DNA from 3 places in the Mesorhizobium sp. WSM4833 genome. Region 1 is predicted to be linked to each of the others. Evidence: predicted binding sites of a transcription regulator. Region 1 holds the regulator's gene; each other region holds the start of a gene.
What was found. The regulator LexA, encoded in region 1, represses DNA repair genes until DNA is damaged. The targets are predictions, from matches to a motif close to TGTTCNNNNTGTGTTCNG.

Region 1 (7,166 bases):
CAGGCTATGCCGGCGGCGATGCACGCAAACGGGTTGGCGCCCGACGAGCCGGCGAGGCGAACGGTCGAGGTCGAGGCATTTTGCTCGTGGTCGGCGTGCAGGATGAAGATGCGTTCCATGGCGCGCGCCAGCACCGGGTTGATCTTGTATTCCTCGCAAGGCACGGCAAAGCACATATGCAGGAAGTTGGCGGCAAAGTTCAGCTCGTTCTTCGGGTAAATGAAGGGCTGGCCGATGTGGTATTTGTAGGCCATCGCCGCGATCGTCGGCATCTTGGCGATCAGCCGCATGGAGGCAACCATGCGCTGGTAGGGGTCGGAAATGTCGGTGGAGTCGTGATAGAAGGCCGACAGCGCGCCGACCACGCCGCACATCACCGCCATCGGATGCGCGTCGCGGCGGAAGCCGGTGAAAAAGCGCGACATCTGCTCATGCACCATGGTGTGGCGCGTCACGCGGTAATCGAAATCGTCCTTCTGCGCCTTGGTCGGCAATTCACCGTAGAGCAGGAGATAGCAGACCTCGAGGAAGTCGCCATGTTCGGCCAACTGGTCGATCGGATAGCCGCGGTGCAACAGGATGCCGGCGTCGCCGTCGATGAAGGTGATTTCGGACTCGCAGCTTGCCGTCGAGGTGAAGCCGGGATCGTAGGTGAAAGCGCCGGTGGTTGAGTAGAGCGAGGCGATGTCGATCACATCAGGCCCGACCGAACCGCTTCGCACCTTGAATTCATGGGTCTTGCCGGCGAATTCAAGCGTTGCGGTGGCCTCTTGGGTCTTGCCCAAATCCAGTTTTTTCGCAGCTTCGGTCATTGCAAACTCCTTCTTGTTTCCTCATGCCGGCAAAGGCAAATTTCGCAGAGCGACACGTCGAAAATCACCGCAATGCGCGTATTCGCCACCGCATTTCAGGAGGTGCGTGCCAGATTGGGCCAAGGCCTAATGTTGCACTGCGAAACCCGCCTTTCAATGCCAATCTTCTTGGGCCAGTTTGCTCCTAATCGATTTGATCTGAGATGCGCGCCAGGCTTTCCTCGCGGCCGAGGACGGCGAGCACATCGAACACGCCCGGCGAGGTGCTTTTGCCGGTCAAAGCGGCGCGCAAAGGCTGGGCCACCGCGCCGAGCTTGTGGCTGCCGGCCGCCGCCACCTCGCGGATCGCCGCCTCCGCCGAGGCGGCTGTCCAGTCACCCGTAAGCCCGTTCAAAGCTTCGTGAGCACTGCGCAGGATCTTGCGGGCGTCATCGGTGAGCAGAAGGGCCGCCTTGTCGTCGATCGGCAGCGGTCGCGTGGCAAACAGGAAGGCCGCGCCGTCGACGAGCTCCACCAGCGTCTTGGCGCGCTCCTTCAGGCCCGGAAGCGCTGCCAGCAACTGCGCCTTGGTGCTGTCGTTCAGGCGTGCGGCGATCGCCGGGCCACCTTCGAGATAGGGCAGGGTGGCGATGAAGATGTCGAACAGCTCGGCATCGCTCATGCGGCGCATATGCGCGCCGTTGATCGCCTCCAGCTTGGCGAAGTCGAAGCGCGCCGCGCCCTTGTTGACATCGCCGATGTCGAACCAGGAAATCATGTCCTTGATCGACATGATCTCGTCGTCGCCATGGCTCCAGCCGAGACGCGCCAGGTAGTTGAGCAGCGCCTCCGGCAGGTAGCCCATGGCGCGATAGGCCTCGACGCCAAGCGCGCCGTGCCGTTTCGATAGCTTGGCGCCATCGGCGCCGTGGATCAGCGGGATATGCGACATGGACGGCACGTCCCAGCCCATGGCGTTGTAGATGACGGTCTGGCGGGCGGCATTGGTCAGATGGTCGTCGCCGCGGATGATGTGGGTGACGGCCATGTCATGATCGTCGACGACGACGGCATGCATGTAGGTCGGGTTACCGTCCGAACGCAGGATGATGAAATCGTCGAGGTCCTTGTTGGGAAAGCGCACGTCGCCCTGGACCCGGTCATGGACGACGGTCTCGCCTTCGGTCGGCGCCTTGATGCGGATGGCGCCCTTGGCGCCTGCGGGTGCCTCTGAGGGGTCGCGGTCGCGCCAACGGCCATCGTAGCGGGGTGGCAGCCCTTTGGCTCTGGCTGCCTCGCGCATCGCCTCCAGTTCGGCTGGTGTGGCGTAGCAATAATAGGCCTTGCCGATGCGCACGAGCTCCTCGGCCACCTCGCGGTGACGCGGCGCACGCTCAAACTGCGACACCGGCTCGCCGTCCCAGCTCAGGCCAAGCCAGGAAAGCCCGTCGAGGATGGCAGCCGTCGCGGCTTCATTGGAGCGTTCGCGATCGGTGTCCTCGATGCGCAGCAGCATCGTGCCGCCGGTGTGCTTTGCATACAGCCAGTTGAACAGCGCCGTGCGCGCGCCGCCTATGTGCAAATAGCCGGTGGGCGAAGGGGCAAAACGGGTGACGACCTTGTCGGACATGGAACTCTCGGAAACCATCTGAAGCGGGGTGCGGTCGCGCGGACTTTCGCGCTTTGCGCGTTCATGTAGCATAGGGTGTCGAGGGCGCAAGGGGCAGACCCGATGGCTGGACGAGGCTGGGGCTCGGATCAGGGCGAGGACGCTGCCATTGGCGTCAGCGAACGGTCCCTATTTGCGCCTCTGCCAGCCTCATTGCCGCCGCCGTCGCCCGTCGTGCCGGATTCCGGCAAGCTGCCCTTGCAAACGGGTGTCGCCGCCTCTGTTCCTGTTGCCGAAACCGGCAGGATCGTGCGCGTGCGCCGGCAGATCGGCCTGATATCACTGCCTCGCCTGCGCCACAGCGTGAACACGGCGGCGAGCCTGGAACTCGACCGGGGCGTGGCCTTCCTGCTGGTGCCGGTCTGCCTTGCGATCGGAGCGATCGGCTATTTTTCGCTGACGGCTGAACCCGACTTTGCGAGACCTGTCGCGGTTGTCATCCTGACGGGGATCTGTGCGCTGGTCTCGCGCTCATGGCCAAAGACCCATCTGTGTTTCATGGCGGCACTTTTGTGCGCCCTAGGACTGCTTGCTGCCAAGGTCGAGACGTGGCGTGCGGGCACACAAATGTTGGGCTCGGAAATCTCGACGCAGGTGACCGGCCGCGTCGTCTCGCTCGACCGGATGGAAACTGGCCGTATCCGGCTGACCATCGACGTAACATCGACCGCAAGACCGAAACTGCGCTATGCGCCGGAACGGGTACGGCTTTCGGCACGCAAGATCCCGGCTGACGTGACCGCAGGCTCGCTCATCACTGGATATGCCAAGCTTTTGCCGCCGACCGGGCCGGTGCGACCGGACAGCTATGATTTCTCCTTCGACAGCTATTTTGCCGGCATTGGTGGCAGCGGATTCTTTCTCGGCAATCCAAAGCTTGTCGTCAGCGATGATGGCGACATGCCGCTGTCGGCCCGAATTTCCTCCAGCGTGGAAAATGCCCGTGAAGGCATCGCCGACCATATCAGGGCGAGCGTCGGCGGCGCCGAAGGCGAGATCGCCGCGGCGCTGATCGTCGGCGTGCGCGCCGGCATTCCCGACGACATCAATGAGGCGATGCGACGTACCGGCATCTACCACATCATCTCCATTTCGGGACTGCACATGGCTCTGGTCGCCGGCACCATCATGGGGTTGCTGCGCGGCGCCTTCGCCTTGTTTCCCGATTTTTCCGCGCGTCGCCCGGTCAAGAAGTATGCCGCTGCCGCCGCACTGTTCTCGATCGCAGCCTACCTCGTCATCTCAGGTATCGTCGTCGCCGCCGAGCGCAGCTTCATCATGCTGGCAGTGATGCTGATTGCAGTTCTGTTCGATCGAGCAGCACTCACCATGCGCAATCTGGCGATCTCGGCGATCGCCGTCATCGTGGTGTCGCCGCATGAGGTGGTCGGCCCGAGTTTTCAGATGTCGTTCGCCGCGACCGCAGCTCTGGTCGGCGCCTATGCCGGCTGGGCGGATCACCGCGCGGGAAAAGCAAGACCGCCGCCGCCGAAGCGATCCTTGCCCGGGTTCCTGACACGAAAATTCCTGCTGGCGGCAATCGGTCTGGCCATGACCTCGATCATCGCCGGCAGCGCCACGACGCTGTTTGCCATCTGGCATTTTCAGCGTGTGTCGCCGCTCAGCCTGTTCGCCAATCTCGCGGTTATGCCGATCGTCACCGTCGTCATGTTCCTGGCCGTCGCCAGCGCGCTGCTGATGCCTTTCGGATTGGATTGGCCAGGTCTCTACCTGATGGGCAAGGGCCTGACGATGATGATCGCCATATCGGGCTGGATCTCCGAGCGTTCGCCTGTCGATGGGGTCGGGCTGATTTCGCAACAGTCGGTCCTGCTGGTGGCCATTGCCCTGGTCATCGCGACGATGGCGACGACATGGCTGCGGCTCGCGGCTCTGCCATTCGCGTTGGCAGGCTTGCTGACCGTCTCGGATACGCGCACGCCCGATGTGCTGATCTCAGAAGACGCCCGGCTGGTGGCGTTGCCGATCGGTGGCGGTGAGCTTGCCGTCAGCCGGCAACGGCCGAACGAATTCACCGTCGACAACTGGAAACGCGCGCTGACATCGGAAACCATCGTCGTTCCGGAAGTGTTCGACAACAGCGATGGGCAATTCGACGTCGCGGATGCCGTTGAGCTACCGCCGGGGTCGCCGTTCTATTGCTCCTCAGGCGTTTGCGTGGCCAGGCACATGTCCGGTGCGATCATTGCCTATGTCGAGGACCGCAAGGACACCTGGAAAGCCTGCGGCTTCGCCGAGCTGATCGTCGTCAACGACGCCACCGCCTATGACGCCTGTCATAACCCGCTGGTTCTCGTTATCACCAAGCGGCAACTGGCTCGCAAAGGCAGTGCCGCGGTCTTCTTCGATCGCCAATCGGCGACCACGCCGGCGACAATCAGCTTCGCCGTGGACAGCCCATATCGGCCCTGGCACACGCAACGCAAATACTCTCGCGAGGCGAGGGGGCTGGCACCCTTCAAGAAACCCGAGAAGCCAGTGGTCAACCCACAGCCGTCTCAGTAGCGACGGATCAGGCCGACGAGCTTGCCTTGCACCTTGACCCTGTCCGGCCCGAAAATCCGTGTCTCGTAGGCTGGATTGGCGGCTTCGAGGGCAATCGAGGCGCCCTTGCGGCGGAACCGCTTCAGCGTCGCTTCCTCTTCATCGACCAGCGCCACGATGATCTCGCCGGGGCTGGCCGTGTCGGCGTTACGGATGATAACGGTGTCGCCGTCGAAGATGCCGGCCTCGATCATCGAATCGCCCTTGACCTCCAGCGCATAGTGCGCGCCGCCCATGATCATGTCCGGCGGCACCGAAATCGAATGCGTCTGATGCTGGATGGCATCGATCGGCACGCCGGCGGCGATGCGACCCATGACCGGGATCGAAACGGCAGAGACCGCATCGTCGTCATTGCCGGGCGAAGGCATCCGCGAAGGCGCCGGCTTGATCTGCCGGCCAAGAGCACCACCCTGACCAAGACTGCCCTGGATGACGCTTGGCGAAAACTTCTTTGCCGCATTGAGGCCTGGCGCGATGGAGTCCGGCAGCCGCAGCACTTCCAGCGCGCGGGCCCGATTGGGCAGCCGACGGATAAAGCCGCGCTCCTCAAGGGCCGTGATCAGCCGATGAATCCCGGATTTGGAGGCAAGGTCGAGCGCCTCCTTCATCTCGTCGAAGGATGGCGGAATGCCGCTCTCCTTCAGGCGTTCATGGATGAACATCAGCAGTTCATGTTGCTTGCGTGTCAGCATGGCGGCCCCCAGGTTCCCTGAAACCAGAATCGAAAAACAAACCCAGAACAAACACTATCTGTTCCAGTTGTGTTCTGCAACCGTTTAAAGTTTAATGAATTTGTTAAGGCTGCTGAAATTATTTGGCGCTTGCCAGCGGGTTACGATCGACGGGCGCCACCTTCGGCAATGCGCCTGCTCACATTGAAATTGTTATGGTTAATGACCTGTGGCTTATCCTCTACCAAAGCTTGGCATTATCTGTCGATCGACCTCGACAAGGGGCGATTGCAACCTTCGGGACGTTCGTTGGCCGTGAACGAAACGGAGCCAAAACGCCAACGTCAGTTGGGCATTTTGGCTGGAAATTCAGCTCTCCGTCATTTGCCAGGCAGTGAGGGCAGCGACGGCGGATCGCCGGGATCGGTGCGTCAGGTAACGGCTTCCTTGACGGCGAAACGCTGGTCCTTCCATGCACCCGTGCGCAGAATATCTTCCAGAACCTCAACCGCCAGCCACACATCCTTGTAGCTGACATAGAGCGGCGTGAAGCCGAAACGGATGGTCGACGGTGCGCGGAAGTCACCGATCACCCCGCGCTCGATCAGCGCCCGCATGATTTGATAGCCGTGGTCGTGAAGGAACGACACCTGGCTGCCGCGCCTGGTCGCGTCGCGGGTAGTCTCCAGCGTGAGACCGTAGGCGCCGCACTTGGCTTCGACGAGCTGGATGAACAGTTCTGTCTGCGCGACGCTCTTCTTTCGCAATGCCGCCATGTCGACGTCGCTCCAGATGGCAAGCGCGCCTTTGAGCGCCCGCATCGACAGGACCGGTTGCGTACCGCACAGAAAACGGCGGATGCCGGTGCCGGCAACATAACCCCGTTCGAAGGCAAAGGGCCGCGCATGGCCCCACCAGCCGCTGAGCGGCTGGCTGATATCGCCGTGGTGGCGCTGTGCGGCATAGATGAAGGCCGGCGCGCCCGGACCGCCGTTGAGGTACTTGTACGTGCAGCCGACAGCGAAATCGGCATTTGCCTGATCGAGCTCGACGGGCAGGGCGCCGGCGGTGTGGCAGAGATCCCAGACGATCAGCGTTCCGGCCGCATGAGCCCTGCGCGTCAGCGCCGCCATGTCGCGCAGTTCACCCGATTTGTAATTGACGTGGTTGACCAGCACCACCGCCACGTTTTCGTCGATCAGCTCTTCGATGGTCGGCGCGTCGACGCCCGCGAGGCGCAGCAGGACGGCATCCCGGGTCGAGGCCACGCCTTCGGCGATGTACAGGTCGGTGGGAAAACTGTCACCTTCGGCGACGATGGCTGACCGGCCGGGCCGCATCTCCATCGCTGCGTGCAGCACCTTGTAGATGTTGGTCGATGTCGTGTCGCAGACAACGGTCTGGCCGGCCGCGGCTCCTATCAGGCGTCCGAGTTGGTCGCCGAGTTCGATCGGCATCTCGAACCAT
Region 2 (7,166 bases), on a different contig from region 1:
ACAGAGATCGTCGCCGGGCTCAGCATCGAGTTCGAGGACCATTTGACGGCGCCCGAGATCGAAGCTTGCGTCGAGCGCCTGGAGGCGCAGTTGAAGAAGGAAATGCCGGAGATCACACGGCTGTTCGTCAAGCCGCAGACGTCAGGCACCTGGGAGCAGCGACGCAGGCTGATCGATTCCGCATCCGATCCTGCCCTGGACTAAAACCGTGCCATTGCCTCACGGCCTTGCGCCGCTAGATTGAAGGGGCTTTGGAGGAACGAAGATGAGAATAGACGGCGGCTGTCATTGTGGCGCCATCACCTACGAGGCGGAGGTCGATCCGGAAAAGACCACGATCTGCCACTGCACGGATTGCCAGCAACTGACCGGCACGGCTTTTCGCCTTACGGTTCCGGCGCCGGAAAGCAACTATCGCATCACCAAGGGCACGCCGAAAATCTACATCAAGATCGTGGCGAGCGGCGCCAAGCGCACCCAGGCCTTTTGCGCCGACTGCGGTTCGCATCTTTACGCCACGTCTGTCGGAGATGGTCCGAAGGTCTATGGAATTCGCGTGGGGACCGCGCGGCAGCGCCAGGATTTGATCCCGACACAGCAGAAATGGCACCGCTCGGCGCTGCACTGGCTGCCTGAATTTCAGGGCATGACCACGTTGGAGGAGCAGTAGCACCGGTCCGGCACCGCGCCTCAATCGTCGCCTTCGACGACCCTCAGCCTGAGCTGCCCGGTTTTCGAATCGGCAACGCGCGCGCCGGTATCGACCTTGGCGGCGGGACCCCGTGACGCGGCGTCTACGGCGGCATCGCCGTCGGGCTGCGCGCCGAATTCCAGCGCCTCGATCTTCTGGCCGCGCTTGGTGACCTTCGACGTCGAAACCAGTATGTCGTCGATGTCCTTGGCCGACTGGCCGAAATGCACCTGCAGCTTGCGCACCCGCTCATCGACACGTGCAACATCCTCCATCAGCCGGATGACCTCGCCCTGGATCAGGTGCGCCTGTTCGCGCATGCGGGCATCCTTGAGGATCGCCTGGATGACCTGGATCGACAGCATCAGCAGCGACGGCGAGACGATGACGACGCGCGCACGGTGCGCCTTGTGCACGATCGCCTCGAAATTCTCGTGGATCTCGGCGAACACCGATTCCGACGGCACGAACATGAAGGCAGTGTCCTGCGTCTCGCCCTGGATCAGGTATTTTTCCGAGATATCGCGGACATGGATCTCGATGTCGCGGCGGAAGGCCTGCGAAGCTGCCTTCTGCAGATCGGCGCCATCGGCGGCGCGGATGGCGTTCCAGGCTTCCAGCGGAAATTTTGCATCGATGGCCAGCGACGGCGCGCCATTCGGCATCTTCACCAGGCAGTCGGGCCGGCTGCCGTTCGACAGCGTCGCCTGGAACTCATAGGCGCCGTGCGGCAGGCCGTCGGCAACGATCGCCTCCATGCGCGACTGGCCGAACGCGCCGCGCGTCTGCTTGTTCGAGAGGATCGCCTGCAATTGCACGACCTGGCCGGCGAGCGACTGGATGTTGCCTTGCGCGACGTCGATGATCGCCAGCCGTTCCTGCAATTTGGCCAGGCTCTCATGCGTGGATTTGGTCTGCTCGGTCATGGTCTGGCCGAGCCGGCCGGTCATGGCGTCGAGGCGTTGGCCGATCGATTGCGTCAGTTCCGCCTGCCGTGCGCCGAACACTTCCGCAATGGCGCCCATGCGGCCCTGCATTTCGGCCTGGCTTTGCAGAATGCCGGCCATCCGCACTTCCGCATCGCGGGCATGATCGGCGGCTTCCGCGGCCGCCACGGCGCGCGCCTTGGCCGACCGCCACAACGCAATGACCAGCGCCACGAACAGGGCCAGAAACAGCAAAACGCCGAAGGCCAGCGCATGGCCGAGCGTGATCGTTGTGGCGCCAAGCCGGGCGACAGGCTCCGAAAGGATGGTGCTCAAATCATTCATGTGGACAGCATAGACGATTCGCCGCGATAGCACAGATCAAAACGTGAACGCGCCTGATGCCAACCGGTTGACGCGTTTCGCTGGAGGTCTTAGGTGGAACGCCATGCCGATCAAGCCGCTCATCATCCTTCCCGACCCCATCCTGCGCCAGGTTTCCAAGCCCGTAGAGCGTGTCGACGCGCCTTTGCGCAAATTAGCCGACGACATGCTGGCGACCATGTATGATGCGCCGGGCATCGGGCTGGCGGCAATCCAGATCGGCGAGCCGCTGCGCTTGCTGGTGATCGATCTCGCCAAGGAAGACGAGACGCCGGCGCCGCATGTCTTCATCAATCCGGAAATCCTGGAGAGCGCCGACGCGCGCTCCGTCTATGAGGAAGGCTGCCTGTCGATCCCGGATTATTACGCCGAGGTCGAACGCCCCGCCTCCGTGCGGGTCAAATATCTCGACCGCGACGGCAAATTGCAGGAGATAGAGGCCGAGGGGTTGATGGCGACCTGCCTGCAACACGAGATCGACCACCTCAATGGCGTCCTGTTCATCGATCACATCTCGAAGCTGAAGCGCGACATGGTGGTAAAGAAATTCAAGAAGCTCGCCAGGGACAAGGCGCCGGGCAAGCTCGTGGGATAAGGTACGGGAGTCCCCTCCAGGCCTATTGTCGGCAGGATTGCCACCAAATGGAGATGCCGACGGTCGACATGCTGATCAGGGACATTCCTGAGCCTTTGAAGCGCGAGATCGAACTGGCGGCGCGCGAGGTCGGCCAGAGCGTCTCGGACAAGGCCATCGGCCTTCTGCGCAAAGGCATAGTTGCGGAGAGGCCGGCCCGAGAGGAGTCGAGCCTCTCGGCGTGGGCTGCAATTCGCTCGGCTTTCGTATCTGAAAGCGCAATTGGCGATGAATACGCGGAAATCATGGAGAAGATCGAAGCGGAAAGATAGCGCGACGGTCGTCCCGCGACTTCGACGGCCTTGACCTAAAGCTCGTAAACCCGTTTGAAGCAGATGCCTGAGCCGGCACACTGCGCGAGCAAGAAGACAGGATACCGGAAGAAAAAATGCCCCTTCGCCTCATCTTCATGGGTACGCCGGAGTTTTCGGTGCCGACCTTGCGCGCGATCGCCGAGGCTGGCCATGAGATATCAGCCGTCTATACCCAGCCGCCGCGCGCTGCCGGACGACGCGGGCTGGAGCTGACGCCGTCGCCGGTGCAGCGCGAGGCGGAGCGACTGGGCATCGAGGTGCGGACGCCGGTTTCGCTCAAAGGCGAGGCCGAACAGGCCGCTTTTCGCGCCTTGCAGGCCGATGTGGCGGTGGTCGTCGCCTATGGACTGCTGCTGCCGAAGGCGGTTCTGGAGGCAACCCGGCTCGGCTGCGTCAACGGCCATGCGTCGCTTCTGCCGCGCTGGCGCGGCGCCGCCCCCATCCAGCGCGCCATCATGGCCGGAGACCTGGAAAGCGGCATGATGGTGATGCGCATGGAAGAGGGCCTGGACACCGGTCCGGTCGGGCTGGTTGAAAAGTGCGCCATCGAACCCGATATGACAGCCGGCGATCTGCATGATCGGTTGATGAGTGTCGGTGCTGCCTTGATGGTGGAAGCGCTGGCGCGGTTGGAAGGGAACACCCTGACATTCACCACACAAGCTGTGGATGGGGTGACCTACGCCAAGAAAATCGATAAATCCGAGACTCGCGTGGACTGGACTCGCTCGGCAAGTGAGGTCCACAATCATATTCGTGGCTTGTCGCCCTTTCCAGGCGCCTGGTCGGAGATAGGAATTGGCGGCCGCCAGGAGCGGCTGAAACTGCTTCGCTCGACGCTGTCGCAAGGCCTGTCGCCTTCGGAAGATTTGGGCGAGTCGGGAGGAATTCTCGATGACCGGCTGACGGTCGCCTGCGGGGCAGGCGCGATCAGGCTGGTCGAAGTTCAACGGGCGGGCGGAAAGCCCGCTGCCGCGTCGGAATTCCTGCGCGGGGCCAAGATCGAAAAAGGACTGAAATTCTCATGAGCATGATGTCGATACGCGCGGCAACGCCGCGGGATCGCGAGGCCATCCGCCTCGTCGAGGAACACGCTTTCGGCCAGCAGGCGGAGGCCGGTCTGGTCGACGCGCTGGTGACCGGCGGCGACGCGGTTGCCGAGCTGGTTGCGGAAGAGGACGGCCAGGTGGTCGGCCATATCCTGTTTTCGCGGCTGTTCGTCCAGAATGGCGGCAAGACCTTCGCGGCCGTAGCGCTGGCGCCGCTGGCGGTGGAGCCCTCGTTCCATGGCAGCGGCATTGGCGGCGCGCTGATCCGCGAGGCGCATATCCGCCTCAAGGATGGTGGTGAGACGCTGGCCGTGGTGCTGGGCGACCCCACCTATTACGGGCGTTTCGGCTATAGCCACACGCGTGCCGAGAACTTCGAAAGCGAATACCAGGGCGAAGCGCTGCAGGCGCTGGCCTGGGGTGACGCGCCAGAAGCAGGCAGGCTGGTCTACGCCTCCGCCTTCACCGCTCTCGCCGCGTAGAACAGTCAGCCGTTTTCACGGAAACGGCGAACTGCACTCCTCTTTGTTTTAACGCAATTCCGAACGGAAAACCGTTTCACACTTTTCCTGGAATTGCTCGAGGCGAGAGCTCTAGCCGCAAATGCCGCGTTTTCGCCTCGACATCGAATATGACGGCAGCCTGTTTGCCGGCTGGCAGCACCAGGCGGATCAGCCTTCGGTGCAGCAGGCGATCGAACAGGCGATCGAAAAATTCTGCGGCGAAGCGATCAGGCTGCGCGCCGCCGGCCGCACCGATGCCGGCGTGCATGCGACTGCGCAGGTGGCGCATGTCGACCTCGTCAAGGCGTGGCCGAGCGACAAGGTGCGCGATGCCGTCAACGCCCATCTGCAGGCGGCCGGGGCGCGCATCGCCATCCTGAAAGCGACGGTGGTCTCCGACAGTTTCGACGCCCGCTTCTCGGCCATTGGCCGCCACTATCTCTACCGCATCCTGAACCGCCGCGCGCCGGCCGCGCTCGACAAGGGCAAGGTGTGGTGGGTGCCGAAGCGGCTCGACGCCGGCGCCATGCACGAAGCGGCAAAGGTCCTGCTCGGACGGCATGACTTTACCACCTTCCGCTCGACCCAGTGCCAGGCCAACAGCCCGATCAGGACGCTGGAACGGCTCGATGTGAGCCGACAAGGCGACATGATCGAGGTCAGGGCTTCGGCGCGCTCGTTCCTGCACAACCAGGTGCGTTCGATGGTCGGCTCGCTCAAGCGTGTCGGCGACGGCGGCTGGAGCGCGGCCGACCTGAAAACAGCGCTCGAGGCGCGCGACCGCGCCGCCTGCGGCCAGGTGGCGCCGCCCGACGGGCTGTTTCTCACCGGTGTCGATTATCCGGTCGAGACGAGCCCGGAAAGGCTCTGAACTCCGACATCGTCCGGGACGGTGATGCCGAGCAACGTCTGCAGGCCGAACAGCACCAGCAGCGACGCAATGAACATGCCGACGAAAACGGCCGTGCCGACCGCTGCGCCCCTGCCCATCGTGGCATTTGTCATGCGCCAGGTCAGCACCATAGAAAGGGCAAAGAGGAACAGCGACACAAGGCTCGAAACCTGGCTTGCGGACGACAGGAAAAGCCGGATCAGCGCCGAAGGCAGCATCAGCCAGGCGGTGATGGCCGAAGCCCAGTTGCTGGCAACGACGTAGTGGACGAAGCGGCCGCCTATGCCGGCGCGCGGCGCGATGAAAGCGAGCGCAACCAGCGGCAGCACCCAGGAGCCGATGTCGACCGTCGCCAGGCGCACCAGCATGCTGAAGCGCCCCGCGAAGGCGTCGGGATCGCCGATTTCGTTGGCGATGCCGACCCAGCCGACGATCAGCGCCGGTGCTGCAACGACAATGGCGAAGAAGGAATTCCAGAAGCCGTCGGCCGACAGGTCGAGCAGGCGCAGGCCGTCGGCTCTGCCGAGCATCAATCGCCAGGCGCCCGTCAGCGAAGCTTGGGTTTCGTCCGCCGAAAGCATGCTGTTCAGCCCTGTCCGAACCAGTCTTCTATGAAGCGCTGGTAGATTTGCGTCAGCGTCTCGAGGTCGGCAATGGCGACGCGCTCGTCGACCATGTGCATGGTCTTGCCGACCAGCCCGAACTCGACCACCGGGCAATAGTCCTTGATGAAACGCGCATCGGAGGTTCCACCGGAGGTCGACAGCGTCGGCTCCTTGCCGACCGCCGACTTGATCGAGCCGCGCAGCGTTTCGATCAGCCTGTCGTCACGGGTCAGGAAGACATGGCTCGGCCGGTCGCGCCAGACGAGCTCGTAGTCGACCGGCGTCTTCTTGCCCTGCCGGTACTTCTTGCGCCTGGCCGCCTGGTCGAGCCGGTTGTGGATTTCGGCCTGCAGGGTCTCGTCCGTCCAGGTGTCGTTGAAGCGGATGTTGAAGGTCGCGGTCGCTTTGGCCGGGATGACATTGGTGGCCGGGTTGCCCACATCGATGGAGGTGACCTCCAGATTGGTCGGCTGGAAATCCCTGGTTCCCTTGTCGAAAACCGGATGCAGCAAGGCATCGACCAGGCTCATCAGCCCGCGCACCGGATTGTCGGCAAGCAAGGGATAGGCGACATGGCCCTGGCGGCCATTGACGGTGACGGCGCCGGACATCGAGCCGCGGCGGCCGATCTTGATCATGTCGCCCAGCGCATCCGGGTTGGTCGGCTCGCCGACGACAGAGGCATCCCATTTCTCGCCCCTGGAAGCCGCCCATTCGAGCAGCTTGACCGTGCCGTTGATCGCGGGGCCTTCCTCGTCGCCGGTGATCAGCAGCGAGACCGAGCCTTTCGGACCGCCATTGGCCTCGACATGGCGCGCCACGGCGGCGATGAAACAGGCGATGCCGCCCTTCATGTCGACGGCGCCGCGGCCATACATCTCGCCATTGGCGATCTCGGCGGCGAAGGGCGGATGCGTCCAGGCGGCTTCGTCGCCGACCGGCACCACGTCGGTGTGGCCGGCGAACATCAGATGCGGGCCATTGCCGGAACGCCTTGCATAGAGGTTTTCGATATCGGGCGTGCCGTCTTCGGAAAACACCGGCCGATCGACCAGGAAGCCGAGCGGTTTGAGCATCGTCTCCAGCGCGGTCAGCGCACCGCCCTCAGCGGGCGTCACCGAAGCGCAACGGATAAGGGCGGCGAGGTTTTCGGCAGGATCGGTCAGCA
Region 3 (7,166 bases), on a different contig from region 1:
TTCGGCCGGACCGACAGCCCTACCAGCGCGCGCCGCATGGCTTCCAGGCTTGCCTTGAGGATGTTGCTGCCGTCGATGCCCTCGGCGCTGATGGAGGCCATCGAGACCGCCTGTGCGGAGCCGAGAATGCGCAGGAACAGGGCCTCACGCTGCAAATGGCTGAGGCGTTTGGAATCGTCGAGGCCGTCGGGAATGTTGGCGGGATCGAGCACCACCGCTGCGGCGACCACCGGCCCGGCCAGGGGGCCGCGGCCTGCCTCGTCCATCCCGGCGACCGGCCACAGGCCCTCCGCCATCGCCTTCGTCTCGAAGGAGAAGTCGGGCTTCTCGATGATCTCAAAGAGAGGCGGAGAATCAGAACGCGCGCGAGCCATGTTGCGGCGAGGTTCGCATCGGCTCCGATTCTCCGCAAGTCCCTCCGGGTCGGGTGGGGCGCCGGACCGGGAGGGCACCGTCTGCAGGCCGGGGCAGGCCGGACGGGATTCTTGGTGCGCGACGGATCAAACCATCGCGACGAATTGTCTCTTCAAAGCAGCGTCAGTTGCACCTGGTCTTTCCCGGCGGCAACGAACTGATCGGTCCGCAGCGTGCGCCGTTCGGCATTGAGACCAAGCCGCTTGGCTGTGATCTCGAAGCGCCGGCCGATCTGCCAGGCATAGGGACCGGCGCCCTTCATGCGCTTGCCCCATTCCGAATCGTAGTCCTTGCCGTCACGCATGGAGCGGACCAGCGACATCACATGGCGGTAACGGTCGGGATAATGGCGCAGCAGCCAGTCCTTGAAGATCGGGCTGACCTCCAGCGGCAGCCGCAGGATCACATAACCCGCCTCGCGCGCGCCGGCCGCACGTGCCGAATCGAGGATGCGTTCCATCTCCGGATCGGTCAGGCCCGGAATGATCGGCGCCACCATGACCGACGCCGGAATGCCGGCATCCGAAAGCTGCCGGATCGCTTCCAGCCGCTTGGTCGGTGTCGACGCGCGCGGCTCCATGGTGCGCGCCAGCATGCGGTCGAGCGTCGTCACCGACAGCGCCACCTTGGCTAGCCCGCGTTCGGCCATGCGCGACAGGATATCGATATCGCGCGTCACCAGGGCGGACTTTGTCACGATGCCGACCGGATGGCCGCGCGCTTCCAGCACTTCGAGGATTTCGCGCATGATCCGGTATTGCTTCTCGATCGGCTGGTAGGGGTCGGTGTTGGTGCCGATGGCGATGGTGCGCGGCTGATAGCTGTCCTTCGAAAGCTCCTTGTCGAGCAAGCGCGCCGCATCAGGTTTGGCGAACAGCTTCGATTCGAAATCCAGACCCGGCGACAGGCCCATGAACGCGTGCGTCGGGCGGGCAAAGCAGTAGACGCAGCCATGCTCGCAGCCGCGATAAGGGTTGATGGAACGGTCGAAGGAAATGTCGGGCGATTCGTTGCGGGTGATGATGGTGCGCGGCTTCTCGACCTGCACTTCGGTCTTGAAGGGGGGCAGTTCTTCCAGCGAATTCCAGCCATCGTCGAACACGTGCCGGCTGACTGGCTCGAATCGGCCGGACGGGTTGATGCCGGCCGACCTGCCGCGGTTGCGGTCCGGGCGGACACGCATGCCGCTCTGCTCGACCATCGCATTGGCCATCTCGGCTCTTCCTGCTCCGAAAGCTGCAATGTCGGCGCGCACGATCTGTTCCATTTTCGCCCGATCCCAGGGACTGTCCGTGTTGTGTCGAATCGCTCTGTTCATGAAATTATTCCTATTTCATCGACGAGAACAAAGCAAGAACTTTCTATGTGCGATGCAAAACTGGCGCTGTGCGGCGCTTTCCGCTATTCGGCTAAGGATGCTCAGTGTTCTCATCGAAACCCGCAATGACGAGGAGGGCCTCGCCCGCACGCTCGCCTCGCTGATTGGCGGCGCGGTCGAAGGCGTGGTGCGTGAAGTTATCGTCTGCGACACAGGCTCCGCCGACCAGACGCATCGTGTGGCCGAGCATGCCGGCTGTCAGTACGTGACCGGCGGTGTCGCTGCCGGCATCCGCCAGGCCAAGGGGGATTGGTTGCTGCTCCTGGAACCGGGCGCGCGGTTGGTGGAGGGCTGGATCGATGAGGTTGTCGCGCATACGGCCAGGCAGACCATGGCGGCACGGTTTTCGCGCACGCGGGCCAGCCGCACGCCATTCCTGGCACGGGTCTTTTCGGGAAACCGCGCCCTGGCCGACGGATTGCTGATCAGCAAGCGTCAGGCGGCGGCCGCGGCCAAGAGTGCCGGCAGTGCTGAGGCCATCGCCCGCGGCCTCGCAACGAAGCGGCTCGACGCCGAGATCTGGATGGCGCCCGCCAAGCAGGAACGCCGCTCCTCGACATGATTTTTTGCAGCTGCTCAGGCCATTGTGCATTGCACAAAATCTGACGCGGGGTTAGCTTCCGTTCAAGCGGGAATTGGGTTTGGGACATGCCGAGTGGCGAGCACCGATGCGGCATCGGTGGTGCTCTCATAGCCGAGGACCCAATGAAGCTTTCAACCCCCGACACATCCGGCGCGGCCAGTCTCGAGGCTATTGCGCGCGACGGCAGTCTGTTGCGACGCATCGCGGTGCGCATTCCCACCTATCTCAAGGACCTGCGCGAAAACCCCGCCTGGCTGCCGATGTTCGTGCTGGCGCGCACAATGCCTGGACGCCGCATGCATTGGCTGGGCGCAAAACGCGCCCGCCCGGTCGCCAATGCCGGGGATACGATGTTTGCCGGTGTCGAACGGGGAGCGGTCGTCGATGCGTTGCGCTCCGACGGGCTGTTCTCAGGCTTGGTCCTGCCGCCTGATATCCATGAAGAGATCGCCGACTTCGCCGGGCGCACGCCTTGCTTCGGCAATTTCGACCGCCGTCTCGAATTCATGCCGGGGGAACATGCCGAGGCCGAGAAACGCCTTGGCCGCTCGCTGCTCAGCGGGCATTTTTTCGAGCGCATCCTCGACTGCCCGGCGGCGCTTGCCATCCAGCGCGATCCGCTGCTTCTGGATATTGCCGCGCACTATCTCGGCGGCCAGGCAAAACTGATCACGACGCGCGTCTGGTGGAGTTTTCCAACCGGTGCCGCTTCGGATGCCGACAAGAACCTCGCCTCGCTCGGCAAGTATCATTTCGACCTCGATGATTGGCGCATGCTGAAATTCTTCTTCTACCTCAAGCCGGTCGACACCGACACCGGTCCGCATGTCTATGTCAGGGGCAGCCACAAGCGCCGCAGCCTCAAGCACCAGCTCACGCTTCTGGTTGGCCACCCCGCGCAACAGGTCCTGGATGTCTATGGCGAGCAGAGCCCGGTGACGCTGACCGGCGAGGCCGGTCTCGGTTTCGTCGAGGACCCTTTTGGCTTCCATATGGGCACCGTGCCGGCACGCACGCCGCGACTGATGATGGAAGTCGGCTTCGGCGTCTCGCCGCCGTCGCGCCGGCGGTTTCATGGCGAGCCGGTCATCCGCTGAGAGCGACGCTTGCCTCGGCTTTACGGAGCTGATTTGCCGCGCCGCAAATGCTCGTCCAGGCGCGGCATGATCTCGACGAAGTTGCACGGCATATGCCGGTAGTCGAGCTGTGCCTTCAGGATGCCGTCCCACGCGTCCTTGCAGGCGCCTGGCGAACCCGGCAGCACGAAGACGAAGGTGGCGTTGACGATGCCGCCGGTCGCCCGGCTCTGGATCGTCGAGGTGCCGATCTTGTCGTAGGAGATCCGGTGGAACACTTCCGAAAAGCCATCCATGCGCTTTTCGAAGATCGGCTCCAGCGCGTCCGGCGTCACGTCACGGCCGGTGAAACCGGTGCCGCCGGTGGTGATGACGACATCGATATTCTTGTCCCGCGACCACGCCAGAACCGTGTCGCGGATTTTTTCCCGATCGTCGGTGACGATATCGCGGGCCGCCAGCATATGGCCGGCCTCGGTGATGCGGTCGGCCAGCGTCTGGCCGGATTTGTCGTCGGCGAGGCTGCGCGTATCTGAAACGGTCAGCACCGCGATGCGCACGGGAATGAAGGAGCGGCTCTCGTCAATTCTGGCCATCCGATCCCTCCGATGCGATGCTGCGCGTCGCCGCGACGAACCAGTCGGGCTGGCGGCCGCGGATTTCGGCGGCGGCGCGCTTGGCGACATTGCCGGTCTCGAACAGGCCGAAGCAGGTGGCGCCGGACCCGGACATCCGTGAAAAACCCGATCCGGCCTTGTTCAGCCAGGAAAGCGCCCTGCCGATAGCCGGCTGCATCGCCAGCGCGGCGGGCTCGAGATCGTTGCGGGTGATCTCCAGCCAGTTGCGCAGGCTATGAAAATCGATGCTGCGCGGCAGCGGCGGCAAGGCCTCGTTGTCGCGCCGGGAAAGCGCCGCAAAGACGTCCGCCGTCGAGACCGGGGTGCCCGGATTGACCAGCACCAGGCCAAGCGCCGAAAAATCCGGCACCATCGACAGTTCATCTCCGATGCCGCGCGCGACCAGCGGCTTTGCCGCCAGGCACATCGGCACATCGGCGCCGAGCGAAATGCCGATCCGCGCCAGCTCTGCGCCGTCTATATCCAGGCCCCATGTCTCCACCAGCCCGCGCAGCACGGTCGCCGCGTCGCTCGAACCGCCGCCGACGCCGGAGGCGACCGGCAGGTTCTTTTCCAGCCGGATAGCGACCGGCGGTGTTCTCTCGTGCCCGACCGCCTGTCGCAGGGCATCGCGCGCCCTAGGCACCAGATTGCTGGCGTCGAGAGGAACGGCCGGGGCGTAGCGGCCGGACACGGTAAATTCATCGATGTCGGCGGGCGCGATTTCGATCCTGTCGCCAAACCGCGTGAACACCGCCAGGCTTTCGATCAGATGATAGCCGTCAGGGCGCCTGCCGGTGACATGCAGCGCAAGATTGATCTTGGCGTGCGCGTGCCAGCTACGCGACCCGATGTCGGTGTCCACAATGGTCTGCGAAATGGTGCTCAGTCCTTGGCCAGCCGGTACTCGCCGGTCTTCGGGTCCTTGACCAGCGTTCCGATCGCGCCGTTGGCCGTCTGCTTTTCGGTACGCCGCACCTTGGCGGTCACGCGTTCGGCTTCGCGGATGAAGGTGCGGTAGCCGAAATAGGCGGCGACGCCAACGACGGCGAAGAAAATGATCTGCGGCATACCAAAACTCCTCCCACGCTGGGCCGGCGAAGGTGGCCGGTCGGGTCGGTTAAACTCTCATGCTAGACGCTTTTGCCGGGTTTTCAAAGCTCGAAGCGAGACCACAATGCGCGCTCTTCCGCCGCATCGATCAGGCCGCTGGCGGCAGCGCCTGCGATATCGGGCGCTGAAAAGCCCTTGCTTGAGCCAAACAGGCCGAAGCGGCTGAGGAAACCGCGCGGTGTCGTGATCAGCCTGAGCTGGGTTTTCGCCCCGAAACGGGTCTTGAGCACCGTGCGCATGTCGCCGAGCGCATCGACCAGGCCGAGTTCAAGGCCCTTGATGCCGGTCCAGAACAGGCCGGTGAACAGGTCCGGGTCGTCTTTCAGTTTCGCGCCGCGCCGCTCCTTGACGAGGTCGATGAACGTGCCGTGCACCTCGAGCTGCAGCGCCTTCAGCCGCTCGACATCTTCCTTTTTCTCGGGCTTGAACGGGTCGAGCACCGCCTTGTTCTGGCCGGCGGTGTGGACGCGTCGCTCGATGCCGATCTTCTTCATCAGTTCCGGGAAGCCGAACGAAGCCGAGACCACGCCGATCGACCCGACGATGGAGGATGGGTCGGCGAAGATCTCATCACCGGCAACCGCGATCATGTAGCCACCCGACGCCGCCACGTCTTCGACGAAGACCAGCACCTTTCTGTTCTTTTCCGTGGCCAGGTCACGGATGCGCTTGAAGATCAGCCGCGACTGCACCGGCGAGCCGCCGGGCGAATTGATCGAGATGGCGACTGCCGGGGCGTCGTAGGAAAACGCCTTCTCAATGAGGCCAGCGGTGGAGGCCAGCGACAGGCTCGGCCGGAACTGGCCACCGCCTGCCATGATGGTGCCGTGCAGCCGGATGACCGGAATGGTGACGACGGTGGAGCGCCAGGATTTCGGCAGCAGGCGGTTGATAAGGCGTTTCACGAGGGCGCGGTCTCCGGTCGATAGGTTGCAGGCATGTAGGGATTTCCCGGCCAACGGCAATGTGGCCAGGCAGAATAGCTCAATCTCCGAACAGCGAGGCGAGGCCGTTGGTAATCATTTCGCTGCGCTCGTCAGGGCCGTTGCCTGATTGCGCGTGCAGCATCAGGGGCGGGCGGATGGCAAGCTTTCCCCGTGCCCCGAGCGCTGCCCGCACAACGATGCGGATTGCCGCGGCGTCTGGGCGAGGGTGGACGGCGAGCATTTCGGCATCGCCGAAGCGCCCTGCGATCGCATCGAGAATGGCGCCGAGCTGTTCGGGGCGGGCGATCACGGCAAGCCCGCCGCGCGGCCTGACCACCGCCGCCGCACTGCGGATCCAGCTCTCGAACACCCCGTCCTCCATGACATGGGCCTCTTTTCTGAGGCGATCGGGGGAGGCGCGGTCCCGGGGAGCGTTGAAGGGCGGGTTCATGATGACGAAGTCGAAATCATTGTCGGCGAGGCCGGCGGCCGCCCGCGCCCGGCCCGATACGGTGACATCGGCGACCAGCACGGAGGCGCGATCGCTCAGATGGGCATTGCCGGGATGGGCAAGGGTGGCTGCCGCGAAGGCCGCCATTTCCGGCGCGCGTTCGACAAGCACCGCCTCGGCGGCCGGGCAGCGCGACAGCACCGCCAGGCCGGCGGCCCCGGCACCGGCACCGAAATCGGCGAGACGACCGGCAAGGGAGGACGGCACGGATGCCGCCAGCATCATCGCATCCATGCCGGCGCGATGACCGCCTTGCTTGGGCTGCACCAGCCAGAATCGGCCGCGATGGAAAGCGTCGACCGTATGGGCCGGCGTGTCCGGGACAAGGGCGGCGGGCGCGGCGGACATTATCTTCCGCGGATTTCGTTGGCGATGCCGGCATCCCTGAGGATGCGCCGTGCCGCGTCGGCCTGGTCGGCGTCGACCATGACGCGCTTCTGCAAAAGACCGATCGACCCTTCGAGAATGCTCATATTCTGGTCGGCGACAAAGCAGGCAATGCCGGCGTCGCGCATCAGCGATTCGACAAAGGAAATGATCACGGCATC

Region 2: a site for LexA is predicted at 1,995-2,012, ahead of AC0L2D_RS12150 (DNA recombination protein RmuC). Genes of this name have one in related genera too.
Region 3: a site for LexA is predicted at 1,756-1,773, ahead of AC0L2D_RS26830 (PA0069 family radical SAM protein). Genes of this name have one in related genera too.

The regions. Positions count from the first base shown of each region.
Region 1 is NZ_JBVVQG010000008.1:210,594-217,759, forward strand. Features, by position in the region: gene gltA (citrate synthase) at 1-812, opposite strand, end outside; gene gltX (glutamate--tRNA ligase) at 997-2,421, opposite strand; gene AC0L2D_RS18145 (ComEC/Rec2 family competence protein) at 2,524-4,986, shown strand; gene lexA (transcriptional repressor LexA) at 4,980-5,720, opposite strand; gene kynU (kynureninase) at 6,131-7,166, opposite strand, start outside.
Region 2 is NZ_JBVVQG010000005.1:289,479-296,644, forward strand. Features, by position in the region: gene AC0L2D_RS12140 (cation diffusion facilitator family transporter) at 1-204, shown strand, start outside; gene AC0L2D_RS12145 (GFA family protein) at 266-670, shown strand; gene AC0L2D_RS12150 (DNA recombination protein RmuC) at 691-1,962, opposite strand; gene def (peptide deformylase) at 2,066-2,596, shown strand; gene AC0L2D_RS12160 (hypothetical protein) at 2,644-2,907, shown strand; gene fmt (methionyl-tRNA formyltransferase) at 3,024-3,977, shown strand; gene AC0L2D_RS12170 (GNAT family N-acetyltransferase) at 3,974-4,480, shown strand; gene truA (tRNA pseudouridine(38-40) synthase TruA) at 4,602-5,372, shown strand; gene AC0L2D_RS12180 (hypothetical protein) at 5,339-5,974, opposite strand; gene dapE (succinyl-diaminopimelate desuccinylase) at 5,980-7,166, opposite strand, start outside.
Region 3 is NZ_JBVVQG010000017.1:28,670-35,835, reverse strand. Features, by position in the region: gene AC0L2D_RS26835 (ribonuclease HII) at 1-374, opposite strand, end outside; gene AC0L2D_RS26830 (PA0069 family radical SAM protein) at 527-1,681, opposite strand; gene AC0L2D_RS26825 (glycosyltransferase) at 1,830-2,354, shown strand; gene AC0L2D_RS26820 (hypothetical protein) at 2,498-3,472, shown strand; gene moaB (molybdenum cofactor biosynthesis protein B) at 3,493-4,047, opposite strand; gene AC0L2D_RS26810 (4-(cytidine 5'-diphospho)-2-C-methyl-D-erythritol kinase) at 4,034-4,933, opposite strand; gene AC0L2D_RS26805 (membrane protein) at 4,954-5,139, opposite strand; gene AC0L2D_RS26800 (S49 family peptidase) at 5,223-6,086, opposite strand; gene AC0L2D_RS26795 (tRNA1(Val) (adenine(37)-N6)-methyltransferase) at 6,166-6,966, opposite strand; gene AC0L2D_RS26790 (putative signal transducing protein) at 6,966-7,166, opposite strand, start outside.